3 regions of the Bacillus sp. FJAT-45350 genome follow, and region 2 is predicted to be linked to each of the others. Evidence: riboswitches for the same ligand, from Rfam matches in the RefSeq annotation. Region 2 holds a riboswitch; each other region holds the start of a gene.

Region 1 (3,186 bases), on a different contig from region 2:
GTTTTACGTGGAAGTAACGGATGATTTACTGCTTCTTCATATTTTTCTGTAAAATATTTTCTACCTGTATCATCAAAAAAGTCTTCTAACCCTAATGCCTTCCCCTTATCATCTTTCCATCCCATGATTTGCTTTACTTGATGAGGACAAAATGTCGACCAGTACCCGATACTTTTTCCACTATCATCAACTTCCTGTAGTTTTTCCATAAATAAATCAGGAACTGTCACACCTGTAAAAATATCATGTGCCTTTCGACGCTCATCACCGTTATTAGTTTTTAAATCTAAAAATCCATTCATAATATCTTTATGAAACAAATCAAGGTAAACAGCGATTGCTCCTTGACGTTGACCTAATTGATCAACACTAACAGCAGTGTCATTTACTAGTCGAATCCATGGTACTACTCCTGAAGAGTTTTCTTTAAAGCTCTTAATATCTGAACCTAACGCACGGACTTTTCCGTAATAAATGCCTATTCCCCCACCATCTTTACTTAATCTCGCATTGTCCCAGTTATTTAAATAAATGCTATCTAATGAGTCATCAACTGTATCAATGAAACATGATGACAATTGACCGAAGCTCTTTCCTGCATTTGCTAACGTAGGAGTAGCTACCGTCATATATAAATTACTTAATGCCCAGTAAGCTTCTTTTACTAGTGATAGTCGCTTTTCTTTTGATTCTTGTTGCATTAAAGTCATCGCAATAATCATAAATCGCTCTTGTGGTAACTCAAATATATGTTTCTCATGGTCTCTAGCTAGATACCTGTCTGCCAGTAAAAATAGTCCAATGAAATTAAATAAGTTATCACGTGTTGACTCTATTACAGTCATTAACTCATCGACCTCTTCGAAACTGTAAGAACCGAATAGACTCGGTGAGTATATTCCTTTTTCAGTTAATAATTTTATAAGTTGATAGAAATCACCGTATTTTTGTGAAGGATCATACCCACGGCTTTCAGAAGCTTTTTTATACAATTCATTCAAATAGAGTTTCGATGCTAAAAACGTCCAATTCGGTTGGTCAATAGATATATGATGTAGGGCATATAATAACGATTGTTGGTTGGCATCCTCTTCATCTACATCCTTTATCCTATCTAGTAATTCTTTTGCATTAATTCCGTATTTATTAGTCACTTCTTGTATAGCAGCAATAACAGTAGAACGTTGTTCAGAATCAGTTGGTATACTCATATATTTCTCCTTTAATTTTCAATAGTTGACGTTTTTTATAAAAAACAAAACCTGTAAAGCAGAGTGCGAATATGCTTTCACTTATCCAACATGAAAGATTTTAAAGTTTGTTGACAACAAAAAAACTCCTCCGAAATCGGAAGAGTAATTGGAATATAAACGGTACATAAAGAAAAATAAGGAAAGATAAATACCCCTACTGTACCGTTTCGACTTCTCACCCCCCGAAGAAATGAAACTTTTTGGAATAAATCGGCAGGTCTCCTGACTTGTGCTTCTTCTTACTCTGAGCCTTCCCATACAAGCACCTTTAAGTTACTTATACAGTGGTTTATCTCATTTCATCCACACTTACAGTTGCGGGGACAGTTCTGGACTTTCACCAGATTCCCTATTAAGTCTACTAACATAGACACCTATTATTCCGCAAATCACAATATTTAGTTATGCTTTATGTAACTATTACTATATATTGTTATATACTAAATGTAAACATAGAATTTATTTATAAGCAAAGTGGGGTCAGTCCCCCACTTTGCTAACGCGTTAAATTACAGGTGGACTGACCCCTCAATTGAAGAAGGCGATAGCTTTATGCTGCTATCGCTCTCGTTTTATTTATCTTTTATATAAAAGTATATAGCTCTTGATTTATTCCATTAAATGCTTCTTCTACATTTTCATGATTTGTTGAGGCATCGTCCAACCCAGCTAAGTTAATGGTAACATCTCTTATCGTAATTTGAGTATTTTCATTGTTTAAAATAGTAATATTTCGCTCTCGAAGACCTTTTATAAAATCACTAGTATAAGAGTTACCCCACTCATGGTTACCAGATACAAAGAAAACCTTTTGATTAATGGTTGTTATATTCTCAATAAGAGAAAAAACATGTTTAAAATCATCTGTGCTCCTATCAATAAGGTCTCCTGTTATCACAATAATGTCTGCGTCAAGGTTTTCCACGGTATTAATTAATTTTTCATTGTTAACTCCAAAAACTTTATTATGTAAATCACTAATTTGTAAAACAGTGAATTCAGAATTACTAGGAATTATCTTTGTTTGAAATTGGACAGTATTTACTTTGAATTCATTCGTATCAAAATAAATTTTCGCTGATAAAATAATAATACATACGAATATTGTAGATAATATCAACCTCTTTTTCATTCTATTCTTCCTCTTTCTTCTTTAGGAAATTAGACAATATACCCACACTTTTTCAATCGTGGGATTTCCGATCCCTTCCCATTTAAAATTATAACCAAAATAATATCCATTACCGTTCTTGAAAATTCTTTAATCTGGTACTGCGAAACCTACCTGTAACAAAAAAGAGTGCCTCAGCACCCTAGTTATTACTTTTATTTTTTAGTATATATAGTTCTCTCTCTAGTTTATTTACCTTGTCAGCGATAAAGTCTACGTCAGTAATTCTTGATTCATTAGTTAATTCAAACAGCCCTCCAACACCTTCGAGCTTTGATTGAATAGTATCAAATCGATTATGCATTTGTGATTTCATACTTTTCATTTCTTTACTCATTTCAGTAAGTAAATCAAGAATTTGCTTCTCCACGTTATCACCTATACTATTATTATAATAGATGTTTCGTAGACAAGCACTATTTTTTGGTTAGATAACGTCTACCTATTTTCATTGAGAATAGTCAAGAGAGCGGTTTACTAGCGCTCCCTCCTACTTAACTTTTCTTGCTATTTTCCATCCACTACTTCTTTCAATATCTCATAAGATCTCTTTTGTTTGTCGCGGTCATAAATGTACGTGACAGCCATAACTTCATCAGCATTGTATCTAGCTTGAAATTCCTTCAATTGTGTACGGATTGAATCTTTACTTCCTACTAATGTCATTCGGTGCTTAGCTAACACCATTTGTTTTTCCGATTCATTCCATAAATCGTCCATATTCTCAACCGGTGGGTATAACGGATGGCGGCCACGACGGGT
Region 2 (3,186 bases):
ACCACAAGACAAAGATGCGTATATTCCACCTCAATATGTGAATACAGGAAAAAGCTTAATTCAAGAATTAGAAGCAACATTACTTTATTAATAAAGGTTGGCTTTAAGGGTGTATTTGTCCCTGATAAGCCAGCCTTTTCGTCTGTTTTTTTGGGTAAGTATAAAAGTAATGGTTGTGGATGGAAAACCGATTTTGGTAAGATAGGAAAAGTATATAATAAGGGGAGATACGAATGTCAGAACCGATTATTTTTGCCATTACGATTTTTATTGGTTGGCTAATCTTTGATTTTGTGAAACATAAAAAGCTAACGAAGGAATTAGTAATAGGAGCATTAATTGTTGCGATCATTGCTGGGCTTGGGTGGTTTGTTTTAGATTTATTATTTTAATAAATGGGTAAGTGGAGGGGGAGCTAGATGAAGAGATTACGAGTTGCTTTACTACACTTGTTACCTAAAGCTGGAGATTTACAATTCAATCAAAATTTAATTGAAAAAGCAGTTATGATAGCTGGAGAAAAAAATGTAGATTGGATTATCACACCTGAACTAGCGACTAGTGGTTTGCAGTTTTCTAGCATAGGTACGGACTGGATAACCCAACAGCCAGATACTTGGATGAATCATTTTTGTACTATTGTGAAGAGTATTAATGCTACTGTCTTCCTTGGATGTGCAGAACGTTCGAAGGAAGGAGCACTACATAATTCTGTTTTTGTTATAAGTGAGAAGGGTGAAATAATAGGTAATCAAAAGAAGTTAGCAAGAGTAGATAATTGGTCGACATCAGGTGAAGTAGTTGAACCGATATCTTTAGAGAATATAAAAGTTGGTGTATTAATTTGTGCAGATTCCTATACAGGGAATTATGCAGACAAATTACTAACGAAGGGTGCAGAAATTCTAATTGCACCTTCCTCTTGGGGACCAGGCTTACATGGACCAAATGGAGAGTGGGAACAGCGCTCTATTGATACCGGGTTACCTATCTTTGTTTGTAATCGTACCGGAGAGGATGAAACTGTGTCCTTTTGGGAAGCGGAGAGTTCTGTAATAAAAGACGGCAAACGCCTTCTTACTTACAAATCGAAACAATCTGCCATTCTACTGTTTGATTGGGATTTGGAAGCTATGAATTTAGTGTCTACGTCTTTTGATGTGGAGTATATATGGTGAAACGAACAAACGAATGGGAGTTTAAAGCAAAACATTTATTGGGATTCCTCTCGCAGTTGGTACGATACTAAATATAAATTGATATTTTTAAATATTTCCATTATCATAAAGGTAGAAACTAGTAAAAAGTTTCTATGAATTAACTATAAATAATTTTTGGAATTCTAGGTGTCTAATAGACTTAATAGGGAATCTGGTGGAAATCCAGAGCTGTCCCCGCAACTGTAAGTGTGGATGAAATGAGAAACCACTGTATAAGTAACTTTACCGGTGCTTATACGGGAAGGCTCAGAGTAAGAAGAAGCACGAGTCAGGAGACCTGCCTAACTTCCATAAGTTTCATTTCTTCGGGGTGAGAGAAGTTGAAACGGCAGGGATATCATGTTCTTTCATGATAATAATATTGCCGTTTTATGCTCTTTCTCCGTTGGTGAGGAAGGGCTTTTTATATTAAGAAACTGAGAGGGGATAACGTAATGGCTACTTGGGATTTATCTAATACAAACCATCATTTATTGATTTGTAATGGAGGAAGTTGCAATAAGTCTGGAGCAGAGGAATTAACACTAACAGTAAGAAATGAAATTAGTAATCGTGGATTAGATAACATGATACATACAACAAGAACACGATGCAATGGTCGTTGCAAGGATAAATGTGTTGTAGTTGATTATCCAAAAGGGGACTGGTATCAAAATATGGAGCCTGAAGATGTTTCAGATTTTATTGATTCACTATGTGCAAACCAAACATTTTCTAAGAAATTAGCACTTTCTTATAATGGAGCAGGGTTTGAAAGTGGAGATGGTACAGTAACGGGTGATCTAAAAAATGTTGAAGTTGTGAGTAAGGTTTCAAAAGTGTACGAGTAAAGATATTGTGAGGATAATGGATAAATTGTTTAAACGAAGTGGTTCGGACACTAGTTCCGTTAATTTGATATTACTAGTTGATTTAGAGAATAATTGGATCCTAATTCCGCTATTTGTATATATGACGTCCAAATCATAAGTTTTAAGAGGGGATAACGGATACAATGTCCATAAAGAATGTAATATTAGAGGGTTTTATGATAATAACGGAACCTGTGTCCCTATTCGAGGTAACAATCAATTCATAGTCTTAGTTTATAAGTACGCGCTCGTTTTTCTCCACTTGCTACACTTAGAATTTGTAAATCAACAAGCTTATGCAAAGTACGTCTAGCATGGCGGTCACTTATTCGTAGGTGATTAGCAATTTCGAGTGGGGTAAAGGGGCGTAATAAGCGTCGTGCAAATCGCACAATTTCTGCTTCAAGCCATGATAACTGTGCAGGGGAATCAGTAGAGAGGAATTTTCCTATAAATGCTAGTATGAGTTGTTGGCATTTTTGTGGCTCATCTTTAATTGATAAGTACGCAATTGGTAACAATGTCCACCCGTCAAGAGTCAATAAAGAGTGTCTCCAGCATAAATCTTTAAATCGCCTAACATCTAAATCTCTAGCATGTGGTCCATAACCTTGGATTTCAATACAACCTTTAGAGTGCATAGGCATGTACGTAAGATCAAGGTAACGATAACCATTGTTGAAATCTCGCACTTCCCATTCAGGGTACAAGTGGTCTAAGTTCCCTATAGTAGGGAACCAAATTGATCTTAGAAACTCAACAGTTCCGTGGCCAAGTCCATTTTCAAGGAGCTCGCGCCTTCTTGGGTTTCTCTCTTCGGTAAGATTTGTTTGGAGCCATTCTTCGTACTTTATTTCAAATTTACTAACCATATATCACTTTCCTTCCTGGTTTTTTAATAACACCTCAAAACTAAGTAATATTGTTAATAATTAGTATAAGTTGCTATTCTACATTCGACAACCATTTAATTCAAAATAAAAAGAAGGTAGCCAACGATATGTGGCTACCTTCTAAACCTTTCCCACTCATTATACAAATCTGGGGTCGTAACGATTGTTGTATTTAACAAACACCTCATCTCTTCATGTTAGAAACAATCTTGAAATTTCGGT
Region 3 (3,186 bases), on a different contig from region 2:
AAAAGATGTTGAAGCTCTTCCACTTGAGGAATGGAATCCTTTTTATCACCATCACAAAAGTCACAAGCCTTTATATTAACAACATCTCCAATTGGATGAAGTAAAAGCCCTTCCTCTGTTAACTGATTGATAATCGTATTTGAATCTGCTGTTACGACAGATAATTTAAGCTGATGATCAGGTGTATATTCAATAGTTCCTTTTTCTCCAACAACATTACCTAAAACAAGCATTTGCTTTGCAGAAAATGCTTTATTGGCAATGCCTGGAGAAACGGAAAATTCAAACACAGAATCTTGCTTAAATACGTTATCTGATTCTTCCACTTCTTGTTTATTTTCTGAATATGAATTACCTAGCTTTGTTAACGCTTCTTCTGCTAATTCAACAGAAGATATTTCTTCTTGTTCGACTAAAGCTTGGCCCTGATGCAATGCCCAAGGCTCTGCTTCTTCTTGTAAACGTTGGTGAGGCTTCAGCTTTTGGTCGTCTGCGTTCAATGTATACTTTCTTTGATATCCTCTAGGTGTAATCATTTTGCCGTCGTATAAGAAGGTTGAATTATTACCAATAACGACTGTCGTCAGCATACCAATCTCATGTTCAAGCATATTTTCTAAGTCTGTAATGACGATTTGTTGTCGTTCACGATACGCACTTTTCACTAATCCAACAGGTGTATTTGGGGAACGATGCTCAAGTAAAATTTTCTGTGTTTCTTCGATTTGTCTCGTACGTCGTCCACTTTTCGGATTGTATAAAGCAATAACAAAATCAGCTTCTGCAGCAGCCTTTACCCGTTTTTTTATTAATTCCCATGGGGTAAGATGGTCACTTAAACTAATCGTACACGCATCATGCATGACAGGAGCCCCTAGTAAGGAGGCACAAGAGTTAATTGCTGATACACCAGGTATGATTTCTACTTCAACTCCCGTTTCCTCTTTCCAACCTTTTTCAATTAATACTTCATATACGAGTCCAGCCATTCCATAAACACCAGCGTCACCACTTGAAATCACCGCCACTTTTTTTCCTGTTTCCGCTTGACGAATCGCCTCCTGTGCTCGGCTTACTTCTTCCGTCATCCCAGTACGAACAATCTCTTGTGTCGTAAGTAACGGACGAATAATATCTATGTATGTGTTATAGCCAATGATTGAATCGCTCTCAATTAAAGCCTCTTTTGCTCGGTGTGTCATTTGTTCCTCACTACCTGGTCCAAAACCAAGCACAAGTAATTTTCCTCTTTTTTTCTCACTCATAAAATTACACTCCCTTCAAATTTAATTAAAACTATAATAGAACTTACGCACACTCATTTATTTCTAAAACATGATACTTTCCTTTTAAACAACAACAAAAAAAGCACCCCCAACTCTGATTAGATAAGAGTTAGAGATGCCTATATACAAAATTGTATGTAGCTGCAAATACAATGAAAACATAAGTAGACAAGGAATTTGCTCCCTAACACTTCCCCATCTCCCGTAGGTCAAACAGTGTCGATAGAAAAGGCAGGTTTCCTGGCTCATAGTATACGTTCTCTACCCTTCCCATTCATTGAACAGTGGATATATAAGAGAACAACCTATTTTACAGTGGCGGGACCGCGTCGGACTTTCACCGAACTTCCCTCTTACGAAGATTTGCTAAAATCTTCACCTTTTCCCTATCATTATGTAGTTATCTTGTTACTAGATTATAGATTACTTGGTTTTTTGTCAATACTATTTCAAAATTTCTGTCGAATGTGAAAAGACAAAGTGTATTTTCGCCTGAGTTTATATGGACTTACTTATATGAAAAAAGCACCCAAAGAATGGATGCTCTAACGGACACTTGATTTTAGTTCTTTGACTTCTTTCTCGCTTTCAATAACTTTCATTGTCAGTTCATTTAAAATTGAGGTAATTTCTGAGTTATCCCCTACTCGAGAAGAAATAGCTGAAATTTGATTTTGTAAAATTTTTTGATTTTGTTCAATGTCGTCTAATCGATTTGTTACTGTTCTGAATTTCTCGTCTAATAATTCTGAAATTACATATACTAATTTGTTTTCTTCCATTTGAATCCCCTCCCCATAACAATCTATATTATAACAGGAAGAGTCTCCTTTAGAAATGTTAGAGTTTAGCTTATCAAGTCGAATGTATAGACTTTCTTACTAATTAGAACTACTTAAGAAGACTTATAGAGGTTGTTCAAAAAGAACAACCTCTATGCAATGAGCGTAGCCGCTGTATTCTTTTAAAAGCCTTGCTAGGAGTGATTTTCTCCTAGCAAGGCTCACAGCGTGTGAAGCCATTGTCACTACCTTTTGAACATGCTCTTATAGAACTTACTCCCAATAATTTTTTCTTCTATAAAAATCATAAATATCCTTTTCATATTTTCTATCTATAGGTTGATCAGGAAAAAATTCAGGGCTATTTTTCACTTCGTCTTTTGTTATATTCACACGAACATGCTTCGCTGACCAATTAATTTCCTCAATCCAATCTTTTGCAATAATAACATTTCTTGATGGGAGCCATTTTACTGTATCGACCATGAAATAGCGTATTGTCCAGGTTTTATCTTCAATTATCATATCTTTCACCTGTCCAAATTCATCATCCAAAGCAAAGATACCATAACCAGTCACAGCACCAGTAATTTCTTTTACACTTCGTAAGTGATGATTTACTTCCGTATCGACATATTCTTTTTCATAATCAGATGATAATGTAGCTAAATCTCTAGCATAGCTACCATGACCCCAAACTCCTAGTGGCGACCAATAATACGGGTAGCCAAAATAATGATGGTAATCTAGCTCCATTTGCTTTGATACAGGTCTAGCAAAATCAATATCAGGACTATTTTTCACTTGCTCTTTAGTTAATTCAACATAAATAATTTCATCCTCTATATTTACTTTCTCTACTGAAATAGGTGATAGTAATACTTTACCACCAGGAAACCATGGAATCGTATTAACAACAATATACCTTACCGTCCATTTTTCATCTTCAAAATAAAAATCGTCTATTTTACCAACTTCGCCGTCCTTTGCCATAACCGTAAATCTTCTTAATAGATTTTCATACAAAAACATCGGAATACCTCCCTAAATAATTACTATTACTATCTATTTATCTAGTAACCGAGAAAGCCATTGATTAAACTTCATACAAAATTAAT

The links. Region 2 has a riboswitch for cobalamin ahead of CD003_RS17755 ((2Fe-2S) ferredoxin domain-containing protein). Riboswitches for the same ligand answer to the same signal wherever they lie in the genome.
Region 1: linked by a shared signal. The riboswitch ahead of CD003_RS05240 (ribonucleoside-diphosphate reductase subunit alpha) and the one ahead of CD003_RS17755 ((2Fe-2S) ferredoxin domain-containing protein) in region 2 are both predicted to bind cobalamin.
Region 3: linked by a shared signal. The riboswitch ahead of cobJ (precorrin-3B C(17)-methyltransferase) and the one ahead of CD003_RS17755 ((2Fe-2S) ferredoxin domain-containing protein) in region 2 are both predicted to bind cobalamin.

The regions. Positions count from the first base shown of each region.
Region 1 is NZ_NISU01000001.1:1,045,530-1,048,715, reverse strand. It holds gene CD003_RS05240 (ribonucleoside-diphosphate reductase subunit alpha) at 1-1,211, opposite strand, end outside; cobalamin riboswitch at 1,449-1,646, opposite strand; gene CD003_RS05235 (metallophosphoesterase) at 1,837-2,385, opposite strand; gene CD003_RS05230 (hypothetical protein) at 2,567-2,794, opposite strand; gene CD003_RS05225 (LLM class flavin-dependent oxidoreductase) at 2,932-3,186, opposite strand, start outside.
Region 2 is NZ_NISU01000002.1:236,518-239,703, forward strand. It holds gene CD003_RS17745 (YugN-like family protein) at 1-91, shown strand, start outside; gene CD003_RS22005 (hypothetical protein) at 234-392, shown strand; gene CD003_RS17750 (carbon-nitrogen hydrolase family protein) at 420-1,178, shown strand; cobalamin riboswitch at 1,327-1,519, shown strand; gene CD003_RS17755 ((2Fe-2S) ferredoxin domain-containing protein) at 1,655-2,050, shown strand; gene CD003_RS17760 (transcriptional regulator) at 2,293-2,943, opposite strand.
Region 3 is NZ_NISU01000001.1:2,149,660-2,152,845, forward strand. It holds gene cobJ (precorrin-3B C(17)-methyltransferase) at 1-1,265, opposite strand, end outside; cobalamin riboswitch at 1,500-1,684, opposite strand; gene CD003_RS10795 (hypothetical protein) at 1,832-2,068, opposite strand; gene CD003_RS10800 (PRC-barrel domain-containing protein) at 2,342-3,100, opposite strand.